DNA from 2 places in the Bacillus xiamenensis genome. Region 2 is predicted to be linked to the other one. Evidence: predicted binding sites of a transcription regulator. Region 2 holds the regulator's gene; the other holds the start of a gene.

The links. Region 2 encodes LexA, which represses DNA repair genes until DNA is damaged. Its sites were predicted from a motif close to CGAACATATGTTCG; they were not measured.
Region 1: the regulator LexA is predicted to act here: its motif matches at 1,812-1,825, upstream of BK049_RS12570 (WYL domain-containing protein).

The regions. Positions count from the first base shown of each region.
Region 1 is NZ_CP017786.1:2,481,858-2,489,813, reverse strand. It holds gene BK049_RS12580 (YuzB family protein) at 1-176, opposite strand, end outside; gene BK049_RS12575 (NAD(P)/FAD-dependent oxidoreductase) at 433-1,500, shown strand; gene BK049_RS12570 (WYL domain-containing protein) at 1,550-1,780, opposite strand; gene BK049_RS12565 (YuzD family protein) at 1,882-2,211, opposite strand; partial or broken gene BK049_RS12560 (NifU family protein) at 2,333-2,632, shown strand; gene BK049_RS12555 (alpha/beta hydrolase family protein) at 2,874-4,841, opposite strand; gene thrB (homoserine kinase) at 4,943-5,875, opposite strand; gene thrC (threonine synthase) at 5,872-6,933, opposite strand; gene BK049_RS12540 (homoserine dehydrogenase) at 6,933-7,956, opposite strand, start outside.
Region 2 is NZ_CP017786.1:3,552,142-3,560,097, reverse strand. It holds gene BK049_RS18225 (STAS domain-containing protein) at 1-215, shown strand, start outside; gene BK049_RS18220 (IseA DL-endopeptidase inhibitor family protein) at 248-790, opposite strand; gene BK049_RS18215 (hypothetical protein) at 1,087-1,536, shown strand; gene lexA (transcriptional repressor LexA) at 1,583-2,203, opposite strand; gene yneA (cell division suppressor protein YneA) at 2,363-2,674, shown strand; gene BK049_RS18200 (YneB family resolvase-like protein) at 2,692-3,339, shown strand; gene BK049_RS18195 (DUF896 domain-containing protein) at 3,409-3,639, shown strand; gene tkt (transketolase) at 3,827-5,830, shown strand; gene sirA (sporulation inhibitor of replication protein SirA) at 6,029-6,475, shown strand; gene BK049_RS18180 (YneF family protein) at 6,560-6,778, shown strand; gene BK049_RS18175 (aspartyl-phosphate phosphatase Spo0E family protein) at 7,042-7,215, opposite strand; gene BK049_RS18170 (cytochrome c biogenesis CcdA family protein) at 7,424-7,956, shown strand, end outside.

The DNA of each region.
Region 1 (7,956 bases), 1.1 Mb from region 2:
TCTCCTGAAACAAATTCTCCATTCACAAGCGCAAATGGGGAGTCCATGCATTTGCCGCAGTAGCTTAAACAGCCGTATTCCATGACATCTAGGTTTGGGTCTTTTTCAAGCTTCTCTTTTGCTTCTTGAGACCCTTGTGCAAGATTACTTACACAAAATTCGATCAGTGGAAACACTGTGCTTCACCTCACATTTGCCTTACCATCCTACCGAAATTCCTTCTATTAGTCAAAACATGAGCATCAAATAAATCGTTACGCCTATTCCTCGTAAAATGTTTTACTATTTAGGACTAACTAATGAATATGTAGGTTATTTTGAAACAATTATTGTGGTTTCACAGTAAATTCGATATAATTTTATTTGGTATTTTAACTTAAAGTTTTTTAGTATAAGTGTTTTTCAATGTCTAGGGGGAAAAGGAGAATCGTCATGAAAAATTTAGTCTTGATCGGCGGAGGTTACGGGAATATGCGGGTTCTCCACCGCTTATTGCCAAATCAATTACCTGATGATGTCACTATCACATTAATTGATCGAAATCCTTACCACTGTTTAAAAACAGAATATTATGCACTTGCTGCTGGAACGATCTCTGATCATCACATTCGAGTATCTTTTCCAGAGCATCCGAAGCTGGATATTCAATACGGGGAAGTAGAAAAAATTGATCTTGAAAACAAACAGATCTTATTCAGCGACCGAGAACCTATTTCATATGATGATACGGTGATTGGACTCGGCTGTGAGGACAAGTATCATAATGTCCCAGGTGCGAAAGAGCATACATACAGCATTCAAACCATTGATCAGTCAAGGCTTGCGTATAACAAATTAAACAATTTAAGTGCTGGCGCAACGGTTGGTATTGTCGGTGCTGGACTAAGCGGGGTAGAGCTAGCCAGTGAACTGCGAGAAAGCCGATCTGATTTAAACATTATTCTTTTTGACCGAGGAGAGCTGATTCTATCAAGCTTCCCAAAAAGATTAAGTTTATATGTACAAAAATGGTTTGAAGAAAATGATGTGAAGATCATTAACTGTGCCAATATTACGAAGGTTGAAGAAGGGGTTGTTTACAACCATGACGATGCGATTGAAGCAGATGCCATTGTGTGGACAGCAGGAATTCAGCCAAGTAAAGTGGTTCGAGATATGGATGTTGAAAAAGACGCACAAGGCCGTGTCGTCTTAACTCCTCATCACAATCTCCCTGGAGATGAGCATGTATATGTCGTAGGTGACTGCGCAAGCTTGCCGCACGCCCCAAGTGCACAGCTAGCCGAGGCACAGGCAGAACAAATTGTTCAATCCCTGCAAAAACGCTGGAAAAACGAGCCGCTTCCTGAGGCTTACCCGCAGTTTAAGCTAAAAGGGGTACTCGGCTCTTTAGGAAAAAAAGCTGGCTTTGGCTTAGTAGCAGATCGTCCGCTTGTTGGCCGTGTTCCACGACTCTTAAAATCCGGGCTTCTTTGGATGTACAAACATCATAATGGCTAAACTTTTGTGAATTTTTTCTCAAAGCTCCTTCCAAGCGAAGGAGCTTTTTCTATGAAACGGCATATGCCGGTCGATGGGTTCTTTTGATCGGAGCAAGAGCAAGAATACAGTCTTTACGAAAAGTTCTCATGGTTTTCTTCGATAAACAATACGCTTGTATGAGCTGGTCCGTTTGACGGTGTACAATGATTTTTCGTTTCGTGCATTCTCCGTTTTTTTTCATATAAATCATATCAATTGGTATTTGCTGATGAAGAGATTGGTTCAGTAAATAATTCATGATGCTCACGCTCCTTTCATTTTATTATAAACGAACAAGCGTTCTTTTTTCAACACAAAAAGGAACGTTTGTTCTATTTATTTTCTCAAAAAAAGAACAGCTTATTCACTGCTCTCTTTGTACCCGTATTTCTCCATTTCTTGATAAATGTCTTTTAATTTCGGATTGCCTTCTCCAACAATTTGATCCTCCACTAGGACAAGCGGATAAAAGAATTCATCATCAAGAATTCGTTCAGACCATTCTTTTTGGCGTTCATTTTCTGGCGGGTGCTCAATATCAATATATGTGATGCGAAACGGCTGATTCGGATATTTTCGTTTTAATGCTGCATCTAACCACTCAAATGTCTCTTTTGACGAAGGCATATTTACGCAGCTAGCGCACAGTACATCTCTTCCATATACATAAAGATCAACGATTTGTTTCATTTGACAAGCCCCCTATTCTTTCTTTATTTTAGCTGAATTTTCTGTATGAAAAAAGTCAAAATCACTTTTTGTTTCAAGATGAGATTGTGCTATAATGAGAAGGAAACTTTGAAACCAATCAATAGATTTTTATCGTCCAGATGAATATAATGGTGATATGTTGTGAAAGGAGCGATTATATCTAATGACTGAAGTCGAAATGAAAGACCAAGTACAGGAAGTACTGGACAAACTTCGTCCATTTCTATTACGTGATGGTGGAGACTGTGAGCTTGTAGACATTGAAGATGGCATTGTGAAATTACGTCTTCTTGGTGCATGCGGCAGCTGCCCAAGTTCAACCATTACATTAAAAGCCGGTATTGAGCGCGCATTATTAGAAGAAGTACCTGGCGTTGTAGAAGTTGAACAGGTTTTCTAATTTATATATGACATGAAAACGACCCGATTTGGGTCGTTTCAGATTGTTGACAAAGGGCTAAAATGATCTTTATTTTAGCCCTTTGTCTTCTTTTCAGCGTGACCTGAAAACCTTTGCAGTCTAGGAAGGACGAGTACCGGCGCGGAGCGAATTTAACATTCGTGAGCACCGGCACGCAGGACTGACAAAGAATGCGAGGGTTTGTCTTCACGCTGAAACGACCCGATTTGGGTCGTTCTTTTTATAACTTCTCTCTAAACCATTCCTTGATAAAGGTCAGTCTTTGGATACGCTGACCCGGATGGCCGCTTCTGGATAAATCATGGGATGCCTTCGGGAATTTGACTAACCTCGTGTCTTTCCCTAGCTCCTTCAATGCCACAAAAAGCTGTTCTCCTTGATCGACTGGGCAGCGATAATCTTCGTCACTGTGCAGGATCAGAAGCGGTGTCTTCACCTGTTTCACATACTTTAGCGGCGAACGATCCCATAGCTTATCAACCGAATCATAAATATCCCCATCAACTTGCCATTTTGTAAAGAAATAGCCGATATCACTAATACCATAAAAGCTAATCCAGTTCGAGATGGACCGCTGTGTGACGGCTGCACGGAAGCGGTCGGTCTGTCCGACAATCCAGTTGGTCATAAAACCGCCATAGCTGCCACCTGTCACCCCGAGCCTTGTTTCATCAAGGAAATCATAGGCTTCGAGCACATCATCAACAGCGAGCATGACATCCTCATAATCAACGTCACCATAGCTGCCTCTCACACGATCAGTAAACATCTGTCCGTACCCATGACTCCCATGAGGATTGATGTACACAATCGCATACCCTTCAGCAGCGAGCATTTGGAATTCATGAAAATATGTATGACCGTACATCGCATGCGGCCCGCCATGAATTTCTAAAATAAGTGGATATTTCTTTCCCTCTTCCATCTGTGAAGGCTTCATGAACCAGCCATGTACATCATCTCCCTCTTTCGATTGGAAAGAAAATGGTTCTGGTTCGGATATGACATGTTCCTTTAGAAAGTCATCATGCTCAAACGTGATTTGCTTGAGTGAAGACTCCCCCAAAGTCAGCTCATATAGCTCACTAGGTGAGACAGGTGAAAGGCGGCTGATCAGCATTTTTGATTCATTTGGATGAAGGCTGAAGTTCGTGATGTGTTCTGCCTCTAGCCGAACTGGATAGGCTAAGCCTTCAGTGGAGAAATAATAAATCCCGGTACTTCCTTGATCAGAAACAAGCACATAAACCCCCTGACTATCCTTTGTCCACTGCGGAAGCTGATTGGCTTCACCCATGACACTATCCCCTGCCATACAGTTTCCTACATACATATCGAGCATTTCTGACAATTGAACGGTCTTTTTCTCCTTCAGGTCATGCAGCCACAATGATGGGAAGGTTGCATTTTGGAATTCACGTTCGTGTCCAATGTACAAAAGGCTTTCTCCATTTGGAGAAAATGATACGGTCGAGTAAACACCTGTTGATTGGGTGATTTTCTTGGATGTACCTTCCTCTAATGAAAGGAGACAGATGTCACTGATGTAAAACGTCTGAGGGTTTGATTGAATATAGGCGAGCCACTTCCCGCACGGAGAGACGACATGATTCACATGATGATACGGCTCACTCGTGACAGTCTCTACCTCTCCTGAACGCACATCGACTTGTACAATTTGCGTCAGACGTCCATCTAAAAAGCCTCTTCCATCTGCTTTATAAGTCAAATCATCATATACCGCCGGAGCAAAGTCATCTCGCTCTTCCATTTTTTCATCATGAACTGATTCTGTTTGTTTTAATGATACTGCCGCATAAATAAAATCCCCGTCAGGCGAAAATACAGGATGTGATACCCCGTATGGAATCTTCGTCAATGTGCGCACGCCGCCCCCTCGGCTGTTGATGAGTGCGAGCTGAGGGACTTCTTTTGGCTTCTGCAAAATAAAGGCTAGCTGCTTCCCGTCTTTTGACCATGCCGGCTGATGGTGCTTTCCATCATCAAATGTCCATTGAGACAGCTCCCCTGTCTCTTCATCTCGCACCCATAAATGAATATTGTAATCATCCTTTTTTTCATTCACCGTTACCTTTGTAAACACAGCCTTTTTGCCGTCTGGTGAATAGACCGGATGAGAAACGGACACGATTTTCGTTAAGTCCTCGGCTGTGATCAATTTCTTCATCAATAGATCTCCCCCTTTTATGTATAAAAAATAGTTCGCTTCTCTAAATAATCATCCCTGCTTTTCTTCTGAAAAACAAGGATAAAAAAGAACGTGCGTCTTCACAGCACGTTCTTTACTTGATTCACAGAGTGATGCTCCACGACGACACCTTCTGCCGGCACCGTCAGCACATCTACTTCGCAATGCGGGAAATTTTGGGCAAGCTGCTTTTTCAGTGCTTCTCCCTTCCCTTTTTCCACTAATGTTAAAATGGTCGGCCCAGCACCGCTTAGTGCAGTTCCATACGCTCCTTTTAATGAAGCAACGTGCTCCACCTTTGACAGTTCTGGAACAAGCATTTTGCGGTAAGGCTGATGAAATAAATCTTTGTTCATCATTTCCCCTACAAGCGGCCAGTTCTGCGTCATTAAGGCGGCGACAAGGACGTTACTTACAGCACTCGCGCTCACAGCCTGTTTATAAGAAAAATCCTCTGGCAGGACATCACGGGCATCCTTTGTGAGCACCTCGTAAAAAGGAATCACAACGACAACATCTACATCCACATGCTGCACTTTAACGGCATGGGTCTTGTCTTCTTCATGAAGGCCAATGAGTAAACCACCGAATAATGAGGCACCAGCATTATCTGGATGACCTTCTACCTCACTTGCAAAAAAGAGCTTCTGATCATCGGTCATATTTAATTCAAGCAGCTGATTGGCAAGCTCAATGGCGGCCACGATGGCGGCAGCACTGCTGCCCAGCCCCCTTGCCAATGGAATATCACTCCACACTTTGACATGAACAGACGGGAGTGTTTTTCCAAAGTCATCTGCAACCTTTTTGGCTGTTTGATAAATCAGGTTATCGGTGCCTGATGGAATACCAGACACGACATCTGTTTCTGCTTCAAACAGCCAGCTATCATGGTCATAGACCGATAGCTTTAAATAGCGGCTGAGCGCCATTCCGACTGAATCAAAGCCTGGTCCTAAATTGGCAGTGCTTCCCGGTACTGTGATGGAAAAAAGCATGGAGGCTCCACTCATACGCGTGCGGCCTTTTCTAAATGTTCGAGAATTTGATCTTCATCTGCATCCAGTGTGACCGGCTTGATGTGCGAAATATCAATCGCCGTATTCGGATCTTTTAATCCGTTTCCTGTCAGTACAGCGACGACTTTACTACCTGGCTTAATTTCTCCAGATTTCACTTGCTTGAGTACGCCCGCAATTGATGCACATGATCCCGGCTCTGCAAACACACCTTCTTCACGTGCGATCAATTGATACGCATGAAGAATTTCCTCGTCTGTTACTTCATCAATTTTTCCGTTTGATTCATTTGCCGCTGCTACAGCTTGCTTCCAGCTCGCTGGATTTCCGATACGAATGGCCGTTGCGACTGTTTCTGGCTGCTCGATCACTTCATTTCGAACGATGGCTGCTGCACCTTCTGCTTCAAAACCGCGCATGACTGGCAGTCCAGTGCCTTTTTTCTCATGATATTCTTTGAAGCCTTTCCAGTACGCTGTGATATTCCCTGCATTTCCAACAGGAATCGCTAATACGTCTGGCGCAGAGCCTAGCTGCTCACAAATTTCAAATGCTGCTGTCTTTTGTCCTTCAATACGGTATGGATTGACGGAGTTAACGAGGGCGATGGGTGCTTTTTCACAGATGCTGCGAACAATTTTCAGCGCATCATCAAAGTTGCCGTCAATGGCAATGATTTCTGCTCCGTACATGACCGCCTGTGCCAGCTTACCAAAGGCAATTTTCCCATCTGGAATGATGACGATACATTTCATATCAGCGCGAGCTGCATAAGCCGCCGCTGCTGCAGACGTATTCCCTGTTGAAGCACACATAACCGTATCATTGCCTTCTTCTTTTGCCTTGGCAACAGCCATGACCATCCCGCGGTCCTTAAAAGAACCCGTTGGATTGACGCCTTCTGTTTTCACATGCAGCTCAATCCCCAGCTTTTCCGAAAGCTTGGCGAGGTGGATCAGCGGTGTATTCCCTTCATTTAATGTTAGTTTTGGTGTGTGTTCGTTTACTGGTAAGAATTCTTGAAATTCTTCAATGAGTCCATTCCACTTCATCAGCTTAAACCGTTCCCTTCTACTCGGTACGTGCTTTTCACTTGAACCACCACGTCGAGATCGTTTAATGTTTGCAGGATATTCGCGAAATCTTCTTCTGACGTCTGATGTGTAATAATGACGATTTCAGCCAGCTCATCATGCCCTTTCACAGGAAGCTGAAGGATCTTTTCAAAGCTGATGCCTCTTTCAGAAAAAATAGATGTAATGCGGGAGAAAGCACCGACTTGATCTCTCACATGAATTCTTAAAAATTGCTGAGCAAATACTTCAGATGATGCCTTAATTTTCTTCTCAAATTGTGGTGCAATAAAGCCACTGCCATTTACGCCAAGACGCATGTTTTTCATGACTGCGACTAAGTCAGATACAACAGCTGTTGCCGTTGGCAGGCTTCCTGCCCCAGGTCCGTAAAACATCGTTTCTCCGACAGCACTTCCGTAGACATACACGGCATTAAATTCATTGTTGACGGATGATAGTGGATGATGATCAGGGAGTAAGGTTGGCTGTACACTGACCTCCACTTTCTCTCCGTCCCGCTGGGCAATACCAATCAGCTTCATTGTATAGCCAAATCGTTTACTGAAACTAATGTCCTCATCAGAGATGTCAGAAATACCTTTGACCTTCACATCCTCTAAATCCACATTCATGGAAAAACCGAGTCTTGCCAGGATGGCCATCTTCCTTGCTGCATCCAGCCCTTCTACATCAGCTGTCGGGTCTGATTCTGCAAAGCCAAGCTCTTGCGCTTCTTTTAAGACATCCTCATATGCACTTTTATCGACATTCATTTTCGTTAAAATAAAATTGGTTGTGCCGTTCACGATGCCCATCATCTTTGTGATGCGGTCAGAGGCTAATCCTTCCTCCAGTGTACGCAAAATGGGAATCCCACCTGCCACACTTGCTTCATAGTAAAGGTCACAGCCGTTTTCTTTTGCTACATGTAAAAGCTCTGTGCCATATAGCGCCATTAAATCTTTATTGGCTGTAATGACATGTTTTTTCTCATTTAAC
Region 2 (7,956 bases):
TATCTGGTGTCGTTATTATTGATACAATGGTCGCACATCAAATTTTTGATCTTGTCACGTCACTGCGGTTAATCGGGGTTGAAACGACTATTTCGGGCATCAGACCAGAAATTGCTCAAACAGCTGTGCAGCTCGGACTTCCTTTTAATGAATTTCAAACGGCATCATCACTTGCTCACGCCTTAAACCAGATGACCGAATTTTCACCAATATAAAAACCAGGCCTGTTAAAAGGGCCTGGTTTTCTTTAGATCACAGCATCAATTTTTGTTACTTTCCAATTATTTTCTACTTTTTCATAAGTGACAGTGCGTTTTACTGTGCGACCATCAAGGGTTGGGACTGTGAATTCGTATGTGCGGATTGTATTTTTCTTAGACACAAGTTTTGGTGTTGCCTTATCCCAATCGAGCATGTTGTCTCCGTCACCGACTGGAACAGCCATTTTACCATTATGAACAATGAACTGATAGTCTTTTAAACCATAAGTGATGGCTTCTTTTGTGAAAACTTGAGATAGATAGTCGTTTAATTTTTTCTTTGTATCTAATGTTTTAGACAGGTAGTTGTAAGTCATGTCTTTATAAGTAAATGATTTTAATTTGTAATCTGAATGTTCATTAATATTGTAGCCTGACATAGCACTCCAAAAGTGTTCTCTTGCATCAAGGGCAATATGTAACGCTTCTTTATTTGTCAGAGTGGCAGTTTTTTTGGAAGCGGCTAGTGTTGTTGTTTGTAAAGAGATCATCAGCATAATAGCGGTTAATAAAACAAATAATTTTTTCAAGGCGATTGCCTCCTTTTCTCAATGAAAACTTCTTATGTTACAAATGTTACAATAATTACATCGATATTACAAGAGTGAAACAAAAATGTTTTTTTATTTCTTTTCTTTCTACTTATATAACGTTTGAGGGAGACATAAAGTTTTCATTTTCTTATTTTTTATGGCTCATTATTATATAACCGTTCTAAAGAAGAACAAAACGTCTTTTGGAAAGATTTCGATTTGAATCCTCGACACTCTTTTTTTATGTATGACATATACTGTCGTGATGAATGTCTAAGAAAGTGGTGTTTAGTATGTATAATCCATATGAAGGTGTGTGGAATGGGAACTCATATGATCGGCAGGTACAAAGCTTGCCGTCGTTTCCTATTCCTCAAGTTGGAGGATTTCCCGGCTTACCAATCGGAGGAGGAGGGACTGGGCCAGGGCAAGGTTCAGGCGGGCAATCCATTCCGCCAGCTCCGCCGCAGCATATCATCTCGCAGTATCAGCAAGCAGTCTCTCAGCCCCAAAGTATGCAGCCGCTTATTGCAGGACAAAGTGTAGGCGGGGGCCCGCAAACTGTTCAATTTGCGGCGGGATGTAATAGAAGATGGACCATTGTATTCCTTAGAAACGGCCAAGTATTTTTAATGTATGTCATTTCCTCGCAACCTTTTGGCCGTACAACAGGCTTTATCTGGCCAAACTTTACATTTGGTTCCTTCCCAAGCTCAAGTATTCTTGCTTACTCTTGCTCATAAAAAGAAAGCCGGTTCTCATCAGCAGTTGATGAAATACCGGCTTTTTTTAATGAATGTTTCTAAATACGCCAATCACTTTACCTAGTATACTCACATTCTGTAAAATAATTGGTTCCATTGAAGGGTTCTCGGGCTGTAATCTAAAGTGCGTATCTTCTTTATAAAAACGTTTCACTGTTGCTTCATCTTCCTCTGTCATAGCCACGACAATATCGCCATTGTTGGCGGTACTTTGCTGACGCACAATGACATAGTCCTTGTCCAAAATACCTGCATCAATCATACTTTCTCCCATAATTTCAAGCATAAATACTTGTTCATCTGGTGCTGCAAAAGTTTCTGGAAGAGGGAAGTATTCTTCTACATTCTCAACAGCCGTAATAGGCAGGCCTGCTGTGACTTTTCCGATGACTGGGACGTTCATTACAGCGCTCTTTGGAATATTCATTTCTTCTTCATCTAGTACTTCTATCGCTCTAGGCTTCGTTGGGTCTCTTCTAATTAGACCTTTTGTTTCTAGTCTAGCTAAGTGTCCATGGACGGTTGAGCTAGATGCTAGACCAACAGCTTCACCAATTTCACGAACGGATGGGGGATAGCCCTTGCTTTTTACTTCTTCTTTGATGAATGTCAGGATATCGAGTTGTCTTTTTGATAGCTTCGTCATCTTTTGCACCTCAAAACGTCAATTTTAAAGAAATTATAGCATGTTTTTCCTAACAGTACAAACATAGGTTCGAAAAAAACGTTTGACAGAAACGTTTGTTCGTATCTATAATGAGTGATAGAAAGAGCGAACACATATTCTGTTAGGAGAGATGACATTATGAGGTTAAAGGAATCGATTATTTTTATTGGGCTATTCTCGTTCATCGTTGGTATATTTCTCTCACTTATTGCGGTCACAAGCCATAATGATTCAAATCAATATGTTAAAATAGAGGTTCAATCAGGTGATACTCTTTGGGGATTAGCTGATCAAGTGAGTGACAGCAAATCAATCGATAAAAATGCTTTTATTGACTGGGTAACTGAACACAATGATCTTGCTTCAACTGACATCCAGCCTGGGGACATTCTTGTGATTCCAGTCAAAAAAGAGCACCCGGTTGTATATCAACTTGCAACAGTACAGTAGAAAGGCCGATTGAAGACATGAACGCATTGATTTATGCGAGAGTGAGCACTGTTAAAGAAGAACAGGAAACCTCGCTGAAAAGACAAGAAGAAGAACTGCTGGCTTTAGCTGCTTTACATAAGATGAATGTGGTCAAAGTCATTAAAGAAAAAGCAAGCGGATATGATCTTGATCGTGATGGTGTTTTTGACATGCTTGCTGCACTGAAAGAACAAGCAATAGATGCTGTTCTCATTCAAGATGAGACACGCCTTGGAAGAGGGCAGGCGAAAATCGCACTTCTTCATTGTCTTTTTAAAGAGAAGGTCAAGGTGTATAGCGTTTTTCATAGAGGAGAGCTTGAGCTTTCAGAAGCAGATGAGATGGTCATTGAAATTGTAGGCGTTGTGGAAGAATACCAGCGGAGAATTCATAACCTGAAAATTAAGCGGGGGATGAAAAAGGCTATTGAGCGCGGATATCAGCCTGAACTGAATTTGAAACACCAAGATCAGGCACCTGGCCGCGAGCGTATTGAAGTACCGATATCAGAAATTGTTCGATTAAGAAAAAACAAAATGACATTCGCTGAAATTGCAGTGACACTACAGGCACTTGGTTTTGACATATCAAAAGCAACCGTGCATAGAAGGTATCAAGAATACGAAAAAGGAATGACGACGTGAAGCGTGAATTGTTGTAAAAATGAATGATATTTAGTAGTATGTAGGGAAAATGCTTTAAAGGAGTTTGTCATGATTTCTAAAGAACAGCTTGCAAGAATAAATGCACTTTCAAAAAAGTCAAAAGAAGCCGGTTTGTCGGACGCTGAAAAAACAGAGCAAAAGCATTTAAGAGAGGAATATTTAAAAGCTTTTCGTTCTTCTATGAAAAATACACTCAAAACCGTAAAAATCGTTGATCCAGAAGGAAACGATGTTACACCAGAAAAATTAAAGAGAGAAAGAGATCGTAATCTTCATTAAGGTGATGATTTCTTGATTTTTGAAAAGATGGGAAAAAGATTCTCATCTTTTTTCATATTTGCATAAGTTTTTAGGTGATCGATAAACTAAATGTGACAAAATCCTTCTTTTTCAGCGTGAAATAGTTGTGAAAAAAGGACAGTAGATTTATGATAATGGTGTACACAAGATACGGAAGGGGATTTATATGGAAACGATTGAATTGAAATCTATTGCAACAATACGTACTCTCTCCATAGACGCGATTGAAAAAGCGAATTCCGGTCACCCTGGAATGCCTATGGGTGCTGCACCAATGGCATACGCTTTATGGACGAATCACTTAAACGTAAGTCCGCAAAATCCAAATTGGTTTAACAGAGACCGTTTTGTGTTATCTGCGGGACATGGTTCTATGCTTTTATACAGCATGCTTCATTTAAGCGGATACAACCTAAGTATTGAAGATTTAAAACAATTCCGTCAATGGGGCAGCAAGACACCTGGACATCCTGAATTTGGACACACAGAGGGCGTAGATGCGACAACAGGTCCTTTAGGACAAGGGATTGCAATGGCTGTTGGAATGGCACTTGCAGAAAGACATCTTGCAGAAACGTATAACAAAGACAACTTTAATGTTGTGGATCACTATACATACAGCATTTGCGGAGATGGAGACTTAATGGAGGGGATTTCCTCTGAAGCCGCTTCACTTGCTGGTCATTTAGGCTTAGGCCGTTTAATTGTTCTTTATGATTCAAACGACATTTCATTAGATGGCGACCTAGATCGTTCTTTCTCTGAAAATGTGAAGAATCGTTTTGAAGCCATGAACTGGGAAGTTCTTTACGTCAAAGACGGCAATAACATCGAAGAAGTGACGGCCGCGATTGAAAAAGCCAAACAAAGTACAGACAAGCCTACACTGATTGAAGTGAAGACAACAATCGGTTTCGGATCTCCAAACCGTGCGGGAACGTCTGGAGTGCATGGTGCACCGCTTGGCAGTGAGGAAGCGAAGCTAACGAAGGAAGCCTATTCTTGGACGTTTGAAGAAGATTTCCATGTACCTTCTGAAGTGTACGATCATTTCAAAACAGCAGTGAAAGACGCTGGCCAGAAAAAAGAAGCAGCGTGGAATGAACTGTTTGAGCAATATGAAAAAGAATATCCGGAACTAGCAGCTCAGCTGAAACTTGCGATTGAAGGAAAGCTTCCTGAGAATTGGGATCAAGAGATTCCTGTTTATGAAGCAGGTTCAAGCCTTGCCTCTCGTGCTTCTTCTGGCGAGGTATTAAATGGCATTGCGAAGCAAGTCCCATTCTTTATTGGTGGATCTGCTGACCTTGCAGGATCAAATAAAACAACAATTAAAGATACAGGTGACTTTGGCAGAGAGAATTATGCTGGAAGAAACATTTGGTTTGGTGTCAGAGAATTCGCAATGGGTGCTGCGCTAAACGGTATGGCACTTCACGGCGGTCTCCGTGTATTCGGCGGAACATTCTTTGTTTTCTCAGACTACTTAAGACCAGCCATTCGTCTTGCTGCATTAATGGGACTTCCTGTCACTTACGTCTTTACGCATGACAGCATTGCGGTTGGAGAAGATGGACCAACGCATGAGCCGGTTGAACAGCTTGCATCATTACGTGCGATGCCTAACCTTTCTGTTATTCGTCCAGCTGATGGAAACGAAACAGCAGCAGCATGGAAAATTGCTGTATCTTCAACAAATAAACCGACAGCACTAGTTCTTACTCGTCAAAACCTTCCAACGATTGACCAAGCACCAGAGAAGGCATATGAAGGAGTAGAAAAGGGCGGATATGTTGTCGTTGAAGCCGCTGATGCACAGCCTGAGGCACTTCTACTTGCTTCAGGATCTGAAGTAGGTTTAGCAATTGAAGCGCAAAAGGCACTTGAAAAAGAAGGCATCCGCGCTTCTGTTGTGAGTCTTCCTGCATGGGATCGCTTTGATGAGCAGTCAGATGAATACAAAGAGTCAGTCCTTCCTAAAGCAGTGAGAGCACGTATTGCAATAGAAATGGGTGCTTCACTTGGCTGGGAACGTTACACTGGCCTTGATGGCGACGTGATTGCAATTGATAAATTTGGCGCTTCAGCACCAGGTGAAACCATTATTGAGAAATACGGATTTACTGTCAGCAACGTGGTTAGCCGTGTGAAAGCAAAGCTCAATAAGTAATCAATCTCCAAGCATCATGCTTTTTTGCACCCAGTTTGCAGAGCTTTTCTATACGCTCTGCAAACTTTTTTCTTTTTTCTTGTTTTTTTGACAAAACTAGTTTGTTCTTGCTTCATATATAGACAATTCTTTCTTTCACATTTTTGTATAATACAAGCAATAAGCGAGATTGACGAAATGTGAAAGGAAGGGATAGACATGGAACGCCATTATTATATTTATTGGATTGAGGATGAGTTTGCTCATCATTATTTTGGCAGAGAATCTATTTTGTTTCATTTGTTTGAATCGTTGCACTGGACAAACCGCAGTGATGACGAGTTAGTCATGCTTGTTAAGCAAGTGGATTACGTAACGAAACGAATCCCTGCTTTTCATATGCATCAGCGTTTAATGAACAATTTAACGAACATTCACTATACACAAATAGGCTCGATTTATAGTGCAACGCTGCCAGATGGAAAAGGAACGGCTGCATTCATCATTAAAGACCGTTATATTCAAATGTCTGCTACCGGCAGTTATGAGGCGGAGGCGGTGTTTTTTGAAGTACTGAGAAAAATTAGTCCTTGCTTTCTGGCTATGGACTTTGGCTCAAAGAAGCACGGGTGGCTCAATCCGGTAAAAGTGAGGAATTTTGTTTAAAAAAATAAAATTGAACGTGAAATGTTGTATAATAGCCTTTTGTTTAGTACACTTTATACGAGACAACATGAAGGAGGAAGAATTATGGATTTATGGGTTGTCATCCTTGTAGGCGTTGTTGCACTGCTTGCAGGAGTTGCACTCGGATTCTTTATTGCTCGGAAGTATATGATGAGCTACTTGAAAAAGAATCCACCAATTAATGAACAAATGCTTCGAATGATGATGATGCAAATGGGCATGAAACCGTCCCAAAAGAAAATCAATCAAATGATGAAAGCCATGAACAACCAAGCGAAATAATACGTACGATATTATGATCATAGATGGAACATGGTCATAAAGAATGGACAAGCTATGTCTTTTCTTTATTGAAGCTACCTTCATCAGACAATTAAAACCACTGTACTTGCATGTATAAAGCAGGGAAGGTGGTTTTTATTTTGGCGTTAGGCATCATCTGTCAGTCAAAAAACAAAAAACCCCTGTAATCAGAGGTTTTCGTTTATTGTCACACATATCAACTTTTCTAAAACGTGCGGCATCTTTTATATCATGAGGTATGATTAGTTGGCTGAATTTGAATGTAAGTGTCGTTGATATTGTAAGAGGAGATGATCTAGCTGCTGGCTATGTTCGATCGTTACTGTCGATGTCATCCCATTATGCAGGACCACTTTCATCAGCTCTTCTCTTTTTTCTTCGATTTGAGTTAATAATGATGTTTTTACCAAAGTCATGTTCCTTTCATGCAAATCTTGATAAAAAGAATCGGTTCTATTATATCCATTTTAAGGTTTATTTTCAAATTTAAAGGGTTTGGTATCTTGATGTCAAATTAAAGTATATAAGGTTTTAAGAGAATAGACCATCTTTATTCAGATGATGTAAAAAAAATGAAATGATTTTGTCATCTCTTATTGTATATTGTAAGAAGGGGGTGTTCTTTTGTCAGATTTGAATTACTTTTTAGCTTTTGGAGCAGGGTTTCTTTCTTTTATCTCACCGTGCTGTCTGCCGCTTTATCCAGCCTTTTTATCATATATTACAGGCGTAAGTATAGATGAAGTGAAATCTGAGAAGGTGATGTTGAGAAGAAGAAGTCTGCTTCATACATTATTCTTTTTAATAGGGTTTTCTATCATTTTTATTGCCATTGGCTTTGGGACATCGTTTGTTGGGAAGTTTTTTTATGAATATCATGAAGCGATTCGTCAAGTTGGAGCCATCCTCATTATTTTCTTTGGTTTTATGATTCTTGGTGTATTTCAGCCTTCTTTCCTGATGGGAGAAAAGAGGATGCAGTTTAAACATCGCCCGGCTGGTTTTTTTGGATCGATTCTCATCGGAATGGGTTTTGCTGCTGGATGGACACCTTGTACCGGCCCAATTTTATCGGCTGTCATCACACTTGCCAGCAACAAACCGGAGTCCGCTGTGACCTATATGATTGCGTATGTGTTAGGTTTTGCTATCCCTTT